3 regions of the Rhizobium sp. YTUHZ044 genome follow, and region 2 is predicted to be linked to each of the others. Evidence: predicted binding sites of a transcription regulator. Region 2 holds the regulator's gene; each other region holds the start of a gene.

Region 1 (4,469 bases), 2.0 Mb from region 2:
GCGGCCTCACCGAGGCCTTGGCAATGAAGACCGAAGCCGAGAGACTCGGCATTTCGATCATGATCGGCTGCATGGTCGGCACCTCGCTCGCCATGGCGCCGGCCGTGCTGCTCGCGCAGAATGCCGATTTTGTCGATCTCGACGGCCCGCTGCTGCTTGCCCACGACCGCGAGCCCGGCCTGCGCTACGCCGCTTCCCTGGTCTTTCCGCCGGAAAGCGCCCTCTGGGGCTGAAGATAATAGGCTGAGATGACGATCCCGAGGCCCGTAAGAGCGACGAGCGCCATGACGTAATAACTGACGAGACCGAGCCAAGCGTAGAGATAACCCGAAGCGATGGTCATTAACCCCATCGCCATGCCGACATAAAAGAAATAGGCGCCCTGCGCCGAGGCCTCCTGCGTCTCCTGCACTGTCGCCACGATCCGCCGCTGCACGCCGGTATGCACGAAGGCATAGGTGAAGCCGTGGAAGCATTGCAGCAGAAGGAAGCCGGCAAAGCCGGCATTCATGGGAAACAGGATCCAGCGGCAGACGCTGACGGCGCAGCCGAAGCGGATTAGGGTCCAGGCAGTGAAGCGCCGATTGAGCCGCTTCGACAGAAAGAACACCGTCACCTCCGAGGCAACGCCGGCGCTCCAGAGCAGGCCGACTTGCGTGCCGGAAAAGCCGAGCTGATGCCAATAGATCGAGGAGAAAGCATTGAGCACGGCATGGCTCGACTGCTGGATGGCGACGCCGATCAGAAGCAGCAGCAAATGCGGTTCGCGCAGGCCGCTGCCGGTGGCGGCAGGAAGGTCGATCGGCAGACCGCGCCGCCGGGTCGGCCCGATACGCGGACAGAAGATCGCCATCACTACCGTCATCATGAAGCCGAACACCATGACGATGAGCACCATGCCGCCGCCCCACCGGCTGATCAGCTGACCGCCGACCAGCGTCGAGACGATGAAGGCGATGGAGCCCCACACGCGCATCGACCCATAATCGAGCCCCCAACGCCGCACGCCTGAAATGACGATCGATTCGACCACGGGCACATAGGGCGCAAAGCTGGCGCCCTGCAGCGCGAAGACGATTGTCACCGGCCAGAAGCTGGTCGACCAGTAAAGCGCGATCGCCGTCAGCAGCGACAGGCTCCCCGACCAGAGCAGCACGGTGGCGCGCTCCTTCATGCGGTCGGCGATCATGGCGACGACAGGCGCCACCAAGACTCGAACCACCATCGGTATGGCGAGGATAATGCCGATTTCATGGTCGCTGAAACTATGGGTTTCCAGCCATACCGGGAAGAATGGCAGCACGACGCCATTGACGAGCAGCGGCGCGCAATAAGACAGCGCACTGAGCAGCCGGAAGCGCGGCGGCGCTCCCTCACCCGGGGAATGTTGAGCGGGAATCATCTGTGGACCTGAAGGAAACTGGATGTTTTCCTAACACACGACCCGGGGGGCGACTATTGCGAGAAATAGCCGTCCGGAAACGTTTTAGAAAATAAATATGGCCTGTTACCTCGCGGTAACGGCTAAATTGCCGGCGAGCCGCCGCGACAGCGACGGCCGTAAAATCACGCCGCCTGCGGGGCGAGTTCCGCCTCTTCGGTACTCTCGATGGCGGTAAGCGCCGGTACGGCGGTGGCAAGCGCCCGCCAGGTGATCAGTTCGAAGGTGCCGTCGGCATGTTCGGCAACCGCCGTGCAGCTTTCCACCCAGTCACCCGTGTTGATGTAGCGAATGCCGTCCATATCCTGGATCATGGCGTGGTGGATGTGGCCGCAGATCACGCCGTCGGCGCCGCTCTTGCGGGCCTCTTCGGCGACGACGCGCTCGAACTCGCCGATGAAATTGACCGCGTGCTTGACCTGCAGCTTCGCCCAGGCGGAGAACGACCAATAAGGCATGCCGAGGCGGCGGCGTACGGCCGCGAGCAGGATGTTGATGCGGATCGCCGTATCATAGGCCCAGTCGCCGAGATAGGCGAGCAGGCGGGCGTTGCGGACGACGACATCGAACTCGTCGCCGTGCAGGATCAGGTATCTCTTGCCGTCCGCGCCGTCATGCATCATACGCTCGACGACCTCGATGCCGCCGAAATGCATGCCCGGGAAGTCGCGCAGAAATTCGTCGTGATTGCCTGGGATATAAACGACGCGCGTGCCCTTGCGCGCCTTGCGCAACAGCTTCTGGACGACGTCGTTGCAGACCTGCGGCCAGTACCAGCTGCGTTTCAGACGCCAGCCGTCGACGATGTCGCCGACGAGCACGATGGTGTCTGCCTCGTGGTAGCGCAGGAAATCGAGCAGGAAATCAGCCTTCGCGGCCTTCGAGCCGAGATGAATATCGGAAATGAAGAGCGTGCGGAAATGTCTGGGTTCCATCATGTTTGTCACGAACAGTGCTCGTGCCCCATCTTTCATCTAGCCCTCCAAAACCAGACTCGTGTTTCAGGAAGATGACAAGCTGGGGAAAAGCCCTGCAGACCGACCCATACCGTCTGGATGGTAAACGCCGATCCCGTCGGTCACGAAGGTCGCAAAACCGAAATCGGAAATCCGATCACCATAATTTCGTGCCGCGAGGTTCTAGATCTTTCCCGCATGCCGAGAATCAAATTAACAGCAGGTGCCGATTTGGCGTATCCATGGGGGTTGATGATGCATGTCCGCACCGCGACGATAATGATTTCTATTGCAATACTTGCAGGCTGTGCACCGACGCAGCAGGATTATGATGCGACCGTCACGTTGCTGCAAGGCAGCACCAGAGCGAGAAATGAGTTCGTCAAAGTGTGCGCAAAGGATTTCGATGCAAATGCGCGTCGCACCGCCGGGATCGTGACAAACGTCTCTGACAAGGACGCTCCGAGGGTCGCCTGCCAGCGATATCTGGCGGCCGCGATCTCCGGTCGGGCCACGTATCAGGATCTGCTCGACATCAAGGCTCACCGGTTTACGCCAAAGCTCATCAAGATCTTCCAGGGCCGCTGATAGCGCGGAAGACCCTCCCTCGCTCCTTGATTTTGGAACCGAGTGAACAAGATCGACGGGCCAGGCGGATTGGGGCAAGCGGCGACCAGACGCTCGCCCCCTTTTCCGACCGACGATATTGCCCTGCCAATCGAGCGCGTTCACGATGACGACGATTCCATATCCGATGAAGCGGGGATGGCCGATGCGTCTCTTTCTCGTTCGCCACGGCGAATCCCTCGGCAACATCAACGAACAGGCCTACCGTCAGTTCGGCGATCATAACGTGCCGTTGACCGAGTGGGGCTATCGCCAGGCGGCGGAGGCAGGCGCTGTCATCGCCTCGTACCTGAGAGGGCTGCCGAGCGAGGGATTCCAGAAGCTGCATATCTGGTATTCGCCGTTCCTGCGCACGCGCCAGAGCAAGGATGCGCTGCTCGAAGTGCTGCCGGAAAACTTCGTCGGCGATGTCAGGGAAGATTATCTTCTGCGCGAGCAGGATTTCGGCCTCTTCACCGAAATCTACGATCATGCCGAGCAGAAACAGAAATTCCCCGAGGAATTCGAAAAATGGGCGAGGCTCCGCAACAACAGCGGCAAGTTCTATGCACGGCCGCCGGACGGCGAAAGCCGGGCGGACGTGGCGCAGCGGGTGCGTCTCTTCCTCCAGACCGTCATGCGCGAAGCCGAGACCGGCGACCACAACGTCGCGATCGTCGGCCATGGCGTCACCAACCGCGCGGTCGAAATGAATTTCCTGCACCACTCCGTCGACTGGTTCGAGCGATCCGACAATCCTGGGAATTCCGACGTCACGCTGATCGAGGGAACGCGTTTGCAGGGCTACGACACGATCCTGCTCCACCAGGCCGCCGACCGGCAGCCGGGACAGGAAGACAAACTGCGCGATGCCTATGGCGCTGACGTGAGGATGACGCCGAAGCGCGGTGGGTAAACCGTTCCTGAGTTCGCGCACTCATCCATGTGCACGAGGTTCGGCCAGTCCCAGGCAAATGTGAATTCAAGCAGAGATTGGTGCCATATTCACTTGCGGCACAGAGTTGCAGATGGTTCATTTTCCCGAAATAGCTCGTGAGACATTCTGAAAGCTCTATTTCAACACTGCCATCCGCATGACGGTTCGGAGACGATGAAGGAGAGATGTCGAAATGACGAGGAGATCAAGTCTCGTACTGCAAGAAGTCCGTCGGCTAAACGCAAGGATGATGGCCGCGGCCACAGGCTCGCCGGATGAACGGTATGAACGCATTTTCGACCTTGTACCCCGCGAAGCCTTCCTTGGTCCCGGTCCGTGGCATATCGCCGTCCATCCTTGGAAGAAATCCTACCGGCATCGCTACATTGAAACTCCGAGCGACGATCCGGTGCATGTTAATCAGAACGTGCTGGTCGCACTTGATCGGACGAAGGGCATCAACAACGGCGAGCCCCTGTTGCATGCAGGTTGGCTCGGGAGCGTGAATCCACAGCGCGGCGAAGTGGTG
Region 2 (4,469 bases):
AAGCCATCGGCGAGGATGACGTCGAGCACGGCGCTGCCGACCGCCATGGCCAGCGGATTGCCGCCATAGGTCGAACCATGCGTGCCGGCCTTCATGCCGGAAGCGGCCTCGGCGGTTGCAAGGCAGGCGCCGAGCGGGAAACCGCCGCCGATGCCCTTGGCGACGGCCATGATATCAGGCGTGATGCCGGACCATTCATGGGCAAACAGCTTGCCGGTACGGCCGACGCCCGTCTGCACCTCGTCGAGGATCAGCAGCAGGCCATTTTCGTCGCAGATCCGGCGCAGCGCCTTCATGAATTCGCTGGTGGCGGCACGCACGCCGCCCTCGCCCTGCACCGGCTCGATCAGGATTGCGGCCGTCGCATCGGTAATGGCGGCACGCACGGCATCGATGTCGCCGAACGGCACCTGATCGAAACCCGGCGCCTTGGGGCCGAAACCTTCGAGATATTTCTCCTGGCCGCCGGCGGCGATCGTCGCCAGCGTGCGGCCGTGGAAAGCGCCTTCGAAGGTGATGATATGGAACCTCTCGGGATGGCCCTTGGAAAACTGATAGCGGCGCGCCGTCTTGATGGCGCATTCGAGCGCCTCGGCGCCCGAATTGGTGAAGAACACCTTGTCGGCGAAGGTGGCGTCGGTCAGGCGTTTGGCCAGGCGCTCCTGGCCGGGAATTTCATAGATATTGGAGAGGTGCCAGACCTTGTCGGCCTGCTCCTTCAGCGCCGCGACCACATGCGGGTTGCCGTGGCCGACGGAGGTGACGGCGACCCCGGCGCCGAAATCGAGATAACGCTCGCCGCTCTCGGCGATCAGCCATACGCCCTCGCCTCGCTCGAACCGCAGCGGGGCACGAGAATAGGTGTCGTAAAGCGGCGCGGCTTCAGCCATCGCGGGTCTCCCGTTCAATGTTGTCATGCGCGGATTCCGGCTAACAAAACCAGGTCCGAAAAATCAAAAATGCCGCCTTTCGGCGGCGAGCGGTACTATTTCCTTTTCGCGCTGCAATGTCAACAAAACTGCGGCCTTAGCGTATGCCGCAAGCTTGTACAGGGGCACTTTCGGCCTTCAACAGGCATTATTGCAGAAATGACACGCAGAGGCAGCAAGTTGGGGAAAAACTTGAAATTCGATTCATCCGGATTCCCGCGACTCTTGTCACGGAGTCAGCCTCACACTAGGTTAAAGTTCAATTACTAGACTGCATGCGGCGGAACTAGTCACCAAAATTGATCAAGCGTTTCTTGTTTCGGAGGCTTCCGGGACAACGGTGAGGGATTCTGCCATCACCAACGCAAAAGGTGGAGACAGGGCATGAACTGGACAGACGAGCGGGTCGAGAAACTCAAGAAGCTTTGGGCCGAAGGACTGAGCGCCAGCCAGATTGCTGCGCAGCTTGGCGGGGTCAGCCGAAACGCCGTTATCGGCAAGGTGCACAGGCTCAGCCTTCCCGGCCGCGCCAAGGCCGGCGGCACGGCCACCGCGGCGCGCACGCCGAAGCGCCAGACATCCGCGCCGCGCGCGCCGAACTACGCCTCCCGGATCGCCACCCGCACCGTGACCCGCCAGCAGGGCGCAACCCTGCTGAAGGAAGAGATCGAGATCGATACAGTCGAGGAAATGGAATATGTGCCGAAGGGCAACGTGGTGGTGCCGATTTCCCGCCGCCTCGGCCTGACGGAGCTCACCGAACGCACCTGCAAGTGGCCGGTCGGCGATCCGCTCAAGGAAGATTTCCATTTCTGCGGCTGCGAATCCCCGGACAATTCGCCCTATTGCAGCTATCATCAGAAGCTTGCCTATCAGCCGATCAACGAACGCCGCCGGGCGGCGGCGCGGGTCAGCTGAGCGGACCGGTATAGCCAGACATAAAAAACGGGCCGCCGTTTCTTATTCGAGTGGGAAGTGACCTTTGCGTTTAGCAACCCCCACACTCCGTCATGCCAGGGCTTGACGGAGGAGAGGTGGCGCCGGGACAAGTCGGCTTTGCAGGCGCGATGGAAAGGTGGTGCCGAGACGCATAAGCCTCGCCGGCGCAACGACGCTGGCTCCGCAGCGGCGACGATGGACGACAAGGCGGGCCTCACAAGCCGTACTGCCGTGCGTTTGGCGGGAACGCCAACCCCACACTCCCTCAGCCTTCAGGCCTCCATCGAATAACCGGCGCCGCGGACGGTGCGGATGACGTCCTGCATGTTGGAGAAATTCAGCGCCTTGCGCAGGCGGCCGACATGGACGTCGACGGTGCGTTCGTCGACATAGATGTCGTGGCCCCAGACGCCGTCCAGCAGCTGCGAACGGGAAAAGACCCGGCCCGGCGACGACATCAGGAATTCCAGCAGCCGGAATTCGGTCGGGCCGAGGCGGACTTCGCGGCTCTTGCGGTGGACACGATGGGTTTCGCGGTCGAGCTCGATATCGCCGCATTTCAGCACCGAGGACAGCACCTCGGGACGGGCCCGACGCAGCATCGCCTTGACGCGGGCGACGAGCTCGGGGGTCGAGAAGGGCTTGACGACGTAATCGTCGGCGCCGGTGGACAGTCCGCGCACACGCTCGCTCTCCTCGCCGCGCGCCGTCAGCATGATGATCGGCAGCCGCTCGGTTTCCGGCCGCATGCGCAGGCGCCGGCAGAGTTCGATGCCGGAGACGCCGGGCAGCATCCAGTCGAGGATGAGAAGGTCGGGCGTGCGCTCCTGAAGCCTGATCTCGGCCTCGTCGCCGCGCAGGATGGTATCGACCTCAAAGCCTTCCGCCTCAAGATTATAGCGAAGAAGCACGCTCAGCGCTTCCTCGTCTTCAACAACTGCGACTCTCGGGATCATGCGTGTCCGTCTCCTCGCGCACAAGCCTTAAACCGGGACGATTTAAGCAGGCGTCCTGCGCAAATTCAGAAATTGGCTGCGACCTCTTTGCGCGCCCCGAACGGGCGCGCACGCAAGTGACTGGTCCGGGCGGCTGGCCCGGGCGGCTCGTTCGGAACAATTATTCTCGTTCGGAACAATTATTCCGTCGCGGCGCCGACGGTGTTGGCACTGTCATCCTTCGGACGATCGCCTTCCGGCTGGGCGCCCGTCGCCATGTAGTAAATCGTCTCGGCGATGTTGGTGGCATGGTCGCCGATGCGCTCGATGTTCTTGGCGCAAAAGAGCAGATGCGTGCAGCTCGTGATGTTGCGCGGATCTTCCATCATGTAGGTCAAGAGCTCGCGGAACAGCGAGGTGTACATCGCGTCGATCTCGTTGTCGCGTTCGCGGATGGCGGTCGCCTTGTCGGCGGCGCGTGTCGTATAGACGTCGAGCACTTCCTTGAGCTGGACGAGCGCCAGCTCGGAGAGGTGCTCGAGGCCGCGGGCGAGCTTGCGCGGCACGCCTGTGCTCTGCACGGCGATGACGCGCTTGGCGGTGTTCTTGCCGAGGTCGCCGACGCGTTCGAGATCGGCGGCGATGCGGATCGAACCCATGATCTCGCGCAGGTCCGAGGCCATCGGCTGACGGCGGGCGATGGTGACGATCGCCTTGTCGCCAATCTCGCGTTCGGTGTGATCGAGGATCACATCGTCGGAAATGACCTTTTGCGCCAGCGCCGTATCGCCGTTGACCAGCGCCCGGACGGATTCCGCGACCATCTGTTCGGCCAGGCCGCCCATTTCGGAAATCCGCCTGGAGAGGAACTTCAGATCATCATCATAGGCGGAATAAATATGTGTCGATGCCATGGGGCTTTGTCCTCGAATAACGGAAAGCTTCGTGTCGCCGGGATCAGCCGAAGCGACCCATGATGTAATCCTGGGTGCGTGGATCGTCGGGGTTGGTGAACATCTTGTCGGTGTCGTTCTCCTCGACGAGGTTGCCGAGGTGGAACATGGCGGTGCGCTGCGAAACACGCGCGGCCTGCTGCATGGAGTGGGTGACGATGACGATCGTGTAGTTCTCGCGCAACTCGTGGATCAGCTCCTCGACCTTGGCGGTGGCAATCGGATCAAGGGCCGAGCAGGGTTCGTCCATCAGGATGACCTCCGGGCTGACGGCGACGGCGCGGGCAATGCACAGGCGCTGCTGCTGACCGCCGGAGAGGCCGGTGCCGGATTCGTGCACGCGGTCCTTGACCTCGTTCCACAGGCCGGCGCGCTGCAGGCTGCTCTCGACGATCTGGTCGAGATCGGCCTTCGACTTGGCGAGACCGTGGATGCGCGGGCCGTAGGAAACGTTTTCGTAGATCGACTTCGGGAACGGGTTCGGCTTCTGGAAAACCATGCCGACGCGGGCGCGAAGTTCGACCACGTCGATATCCGGATCATAGATGTCGTCGCTGTCGAGCGTGATCTTGCCGGTGACGCGGCAGCCTTCGATCGTGTCGTTCATGCGGTTGAGGCTTCGCAGGAAGGTCGACTTGCCGCAGCCCGAGGGGCCGATCAGGGCGGTTACGGTGTTTTCGCGGATGTTCAGGTTCACGTCGAAAAGCGCGCGC
Region 3 (4,469 bases), 330 kb from region 2:
CGAACAGGGCCTCACCGACCGCGTGCTCGACGATCCAAGAGAGCCTTACACGCAGCTGCTCGTCTCCTCGATCCTGCAGGTCTGAGCTAGAAACCAGGAAAACCATATCATGCCAACGCCCCTCGTCGTTTCCGAAGTCTCGAAGAGCTTCACCATGCACCTGCGCGACGGCATCAGGCTGCCCGTCGTCTCCGACGTCGCCTTCTCCGTGTCGTCAGGCGAATGCGTCGTTCTCGGCGGCCCCTCAGGCATCGGCAAGAGCTCGCTGCTCAAGATGATCTACGGCAATTATGCCGTCGACACCGGCCAGATCCTCGTCCGCCACGACGGGCGGATCGTCGACCTCGCCGCCGCCGATCCGCGCACCGTGCTCAATGTTCGCCGCGATACGCTCGGCTATGTCAGCCAATTCCTGCGCACCGTACCGCGCGTGGCGGCAATCGACGTGGTGGCCGAGCCGCTCGTGGCGCGCGGCGAAGAAATCGTCGTTGCACGCGAAAAGGCAGGCGCCCTGCTTGCCAGGCTCAACCTGCCGGAGGCGCTTTGGCAACTTCCGCCCGCCACCTTTTCCGGCGGCGAGCAGCAGCGCGTCAACATCGCCCGCGGCTTCATCACCGAGCATACGATCCTGCTACTCGATGAACCCACAGCCTCGCTGGATGCGAAAAACCGCGCCGTCGTCGTCGGCATGATCGCAGAGAAGAAGAAGGCGGGCGTCGCCCTTCTCGGCATCTTCCATGACGAGGAAGTGCGCGAGGCCGTCGCCGACCGCATCCTCGACGTCCAGCAGTTCTCGCCGAGGAAGATTGCCGCATGAGCCGCAAGCTTGGTATCGAGCCCGCCATCCACGAAACGGCCGAGGTCAGCGATTCCACCTTCGGGCGCTATACGGAGGTCTCCGAACGCTGCCGCATCAGCGAGGCGACCTTCGGCGACTATTCCTACATCATGCAGGACGGCGCCGTCTGGTGCGCAACGATCGGCAAGTTCGTCAATATCGCCGCCGCCGTGCGCATCAACGCCACCAACCACCCGACCTGGCGCGCGACTCTGCATCATTTCACCTATCGCGCCGCCAATTACTGGCCGGACGCCGATATGGAGACGGATTTCTTCGCCTGGCGGCGCTCGAACCGGGTGACGATCGGCCACGACGTCTGGATCGGCCATGGCGCGACCATCCTGCCCGGCGTCAACGTCGGCAATGGCGCCGTCATCGGGGCCGGCGCGGTCGTATCGAAGGACGTTGCATCATACACGATCGTCGGCGGTGTGCCGGCGAAGCTGATCCGCGAACGTTTCCCGAAAGAGATCGGCGAACGCATGGACAGGCTTTCCTGGTGGGATTGGCAACACGACCGGTTGCGCCTGGCCTTGCAGGATTTCCGCAACCTTAGCGCGGAAGATTTTCTGGCCCGCTACGAATGCTAGACGCCACCGCCGAGACACGGAGATTTGTGACACCTCTTACACAAATATGACATTGGAGGTTCATGAAGCGGGACTAATGCGATGCTGACCAAGGCCTGGAGTGCAAGGGAAGAGCATGATGTTCGAGCTGAAGGATGTCACCCGCCGTTTCGGAAACAAGCTCGCCGTCGATGCCGTGACGCTCACCGTTGCCCAGGGCCAGATGGTTGGCATCATCGGCCGCTCCGGCGCCGGCAAGTCGACGCTGCTGCGCATGATCAATCGGCTGCAGGAACCGAGCTCCGGCTCCATTCATTTCGCCGGCGTCGAGGTCTCCGGGCTTCGCGGTCAGGCATTGCGCAACTGGCAGCGCGACTGTGCGATGATCTTTCAGCAGTTCAACCTGGTGCCGCGCCTCGATGTTCTCACAAATGTCATGCTCGGCCGCCTCAATCACCGCTCGACGCTTCTGAGCCTTCTCAACATCTTCACCCGGGAAGAACGCGTTCATGCGATCGCCGCACTGGAGCGCCTCGGCATCGAGCAGACGGCGCTGCAGCCGGCCGGCACGCTTTCCGGCGGCCAGCAGCAGCGCGTGGCGATCGCCCGGGCGCTGATGCAGAACCCGAGGATGGTACTCGCCGACGAGCCTATCGCCTCGCTCGACCCGCTGAACGCCAAGATCGTCATGGATGCGCTGCGCGACATCAACGAGCGCGAGGGCATCACCGTCATCACAAATCTGCATACGCTCGACACTGCCCGCAACTATTGTGAGCGCATCGTCGGCATGGCCGGCGGCCGCGTCGTCTTTGACGGCAAGCCCTCGGAGCTGACGGCCGAAGCCGTGAAGGCAATCTACGGAACGGACAAGGATGGCGCCGGCATCGACGAAACCATGACGTCGACATCCATCAATATCGCTGCCGAGCGGGCAGACAATCCATCCGCCGGCGCCCAACCGCTGGCATTGGCCGGTCTCTGAGCGGGACGGCCGCGATCGAACGCCCGCGTCAAGGGCACATTCTTCGTAACGGGAAGGCCGGAACACCGGTCGATAGGAGAGAACGCATGTTGAAGAAAGCACTCTTTGCGGCAACGGCGCTGTTCGCGCTCGCCGGCGCCGCCAATGCCGCAGACCTCAAGGAATTCCGCATCGGCATCCTTGGCGGCGAAAACGAAACCGATCGCCTGCGCAATTATGCCTGCCTTGCGGACCATCTGAAGCAGGAGTTCGGCTTCGAGAAGGTCTCGCTCTTCCCGGCCGCCGATTATGACGGCGTTATCCAGGGTCTGCTCGGCGGCACGCTCGACTTCGCCGAACTCGGCGCTTCCGGCTACGCCTCCGTCTACCTCAAGGATTCGAAGGCCGTTACGCCGATCCTGACGACGCAGCAGAAAGATGGTTCGACGGGTTATTACTCGATCGGCCTTGCACTGAAGTCCTCCGGTATCAAGACCATCAAGGACGCCAAAGGCAAGAAGCTCGGCTACGCCGATCCGGACTCCACCTCCGGTTACCTCGTTCCGCTGACGCAGATCCCGAAGGACACCGGCATGCCGAATGACAAGTTCTTTGCCTCGACCCAGTTCAACGGCGGGCATGAAAACAACCTGCTTGCCGCCTATGACGGCAAGGTCGACGTCGCAGTCGATGACTCGTCGGGCATCGGCGATTTCAAGGACGGCTACACCTCCGGCACCTTCCGCAAGGAAGTCGACAAGGGCGCCGTGGACCCGAACAAGCTCGTTGAAGTCTGGCGTTCGCCGCTGATCCCGAACGGCCCGCTCGTCGTGCGCAACGCCCTCGGCCAAGAGTGGCAGACGAAGCTCGCAGCCTTCTTCACGGCCCTGCCGGAAAAGGATCACAAGTGCTTCTCGGCTGTCGAAGGCGGCGACTACAAGGGCTATGCCCCGGTCAAGCACGACTTCTACAATGCTGTCGTCGAGGTTCGCAAGGCGGCCATCGGCGGCTGATCGCCTTTCCAATGCGGGGCGGCCGGCAACGGCCGCCCTTTGTTTGTTACCGCGCGGAGCGTCCATGACCATTGCCGAAACACAGCCGCACGTGCAGAGCACGCAGGAGATCGCCACCGCCTGGGATCGGATGGTCGCGAAGCGCCGCTTTTATACCGTGCTTGGCTTGGTCATCCTCGTTGCGGCATTCGTCAGCTCCGTCCGGTTCGCCGATGAGAGCAATGCCGGCCATTTCTTCGAGCGTCTGCCGCATCTTTTCGACTTCCTGAGCTGGCTCATTCCCAAGGATTGGAACGATGTCCGGCGCGCGCTGTTCGACATAGCCAGCGTCAACGACAGAGGCGGCGAGGAATTCAACTTCGACAAGGGCCGCGTCTACGTCTGGGGTGCCTTCTACATTCCGGAATATTTCGAGCTGATGATCGTCACGATCAACGTAGCGCTCATCTCGACCATCATCGCCTTCATCTTTGCGGTTCCCTTGAGCTTCTTTGCCGCGCGCAATCTCACGAATTCATGGCCGCTGCGCATCGTCACCAAGCGGCTGATGGAGTTCCTGCGCGCTTTCCCCGAGATTGTCATTGCCGGCCTGTTTTCGGCGATCCTGTCGATCGGGCCGGTCGCCGCCATCATAGCCATCACCCTGCACACGATCGGCGCGCTCGGCAAACTCTTCTACGAAGTCGCCGAAAACATCGACATGAAGCCGCATGAGGGGATGAAGGCCGTCGGCGCCAACTGGTGGGAGCGCGTGCGCTTCGCCGCCCTGCCACAGGTGCTGCCGAATTTCACCTCCTATGCGCTCTTACGCCTGGAGATCAACGTGCGCGCCTCGACCATCATCGGGGCCGTCGGCGGCGGCGGCATCGGCGAGGAGCTGAAGCTTTCGATCTCGCGCGGCTTCGGCGCCAAGACGATGGCGCTCGTTCTGCTGCTCTTCGTGACGATCGTCGCCGTCGACCAGTTCTCCGCATGGCTGCGTCGCCGTCTCGTCGGCGAGCACGCTTTCCTTCTGCAACATTGAGGCCGCCATGACGGTGATTGACGCAAACCGCATGCATGAGATCGAAGCGCGCTATCCG

Evidence for each region. The regulator PhoB, encoded in region 2, activates phosphate uptake and scavenging genes when phosphate is short. The targets are predictions, from matches to a motif close to TGTCATNNANCTGTCAT.
Region 1: the regulator PhoB is predicted to act here: its motif matches at 2,440-2,456, upstream of NL154_RS10825 (UDP-2,3-diacylglucosamine diphosphatase).
Region 3: the regulator PhoB is predicted to act here: its motif matches at 1,467-1,483, upstream of phnC (phosphonate ABC transporter ATP-binding protein).

The regions. Positions count from the first base shown of each region.
Region 1 covers NZ_CP101426.1:2,169,507-2,173,975, forward strand. Annotated here, with positions in the region: gene dgcA (N-acetyl-D-Glu racemase DgcA) at 1-233, shown strand, start outside; gene NL154_RS10820 (MFS transporter) at 185-1,402, opposite strand; gene NL154_RS10825 (UDP-2,3-diacylglucosamine diphosphatase) at 1,567-2,379, opposite strand; gene NL154_RS10830 (hypothetical protein) at 2,653-2,985, shown strand; gene NL154_RS10835 (histidine phosphatase family protein) at 3,170-3,919, shown strand; gene NL154_RS10840 (protein-L-isoaspartate O-methyltransferase family protein) at 4,191-4,469, shown strand, end outside.
Region 2 covers NZ_CP101426.1:153,411-157,879, reverse strand. Annotated here, with positions in the region: gene NL154_RS00760 (aspartate aminotransferase family protein) at 1-890, opposite strand, end outside; gene NL154_RS00755 (GcrA family cell cycle regulator) at 1,314-1,847, shown strand; gene phoB (phosphate regulon transcriptional regulator PhoB) at 2,141-2,824, opposite strand; gene phoU (phosphate signaling complex protein PhoU) at 3,004-3,717, opposite strand; gene pstB (phosphate ABC transporter ATP-binding protein PstB) at 3,761-4,469, opposite strand, start outside.
Region 3 covers NZ_CP101426.1:4,490,666-4,495,134, reverse strand. Annotated here, with positions in the region: gene phnK (phosphonate C-P lyase system protein PhnK) at 1-85, shown strand, start outside; gene phnL (phosphonate C-P lyase system protein PhnL) at 110-817, shown strand; gene NL154_RS21895 (DapH/DapD/GlmU-related protein) at 814-1,431, shown strand; gene phnC (phosphonate ABC transporter ATP-binding protein) at 1,550-2,395, shown strand; gene phnD (phosphonate ABC transporter substrate-binding protein) at 2,482-3,387, shown strand; gene phnE (phosphonate ABC transporter, permease protein PhnE) at 3,452-4,411, shown strand; gene phnE (phosphonate ABC transporter, permease protein PhnE) at 4,419-4,469, shown strand, end outside.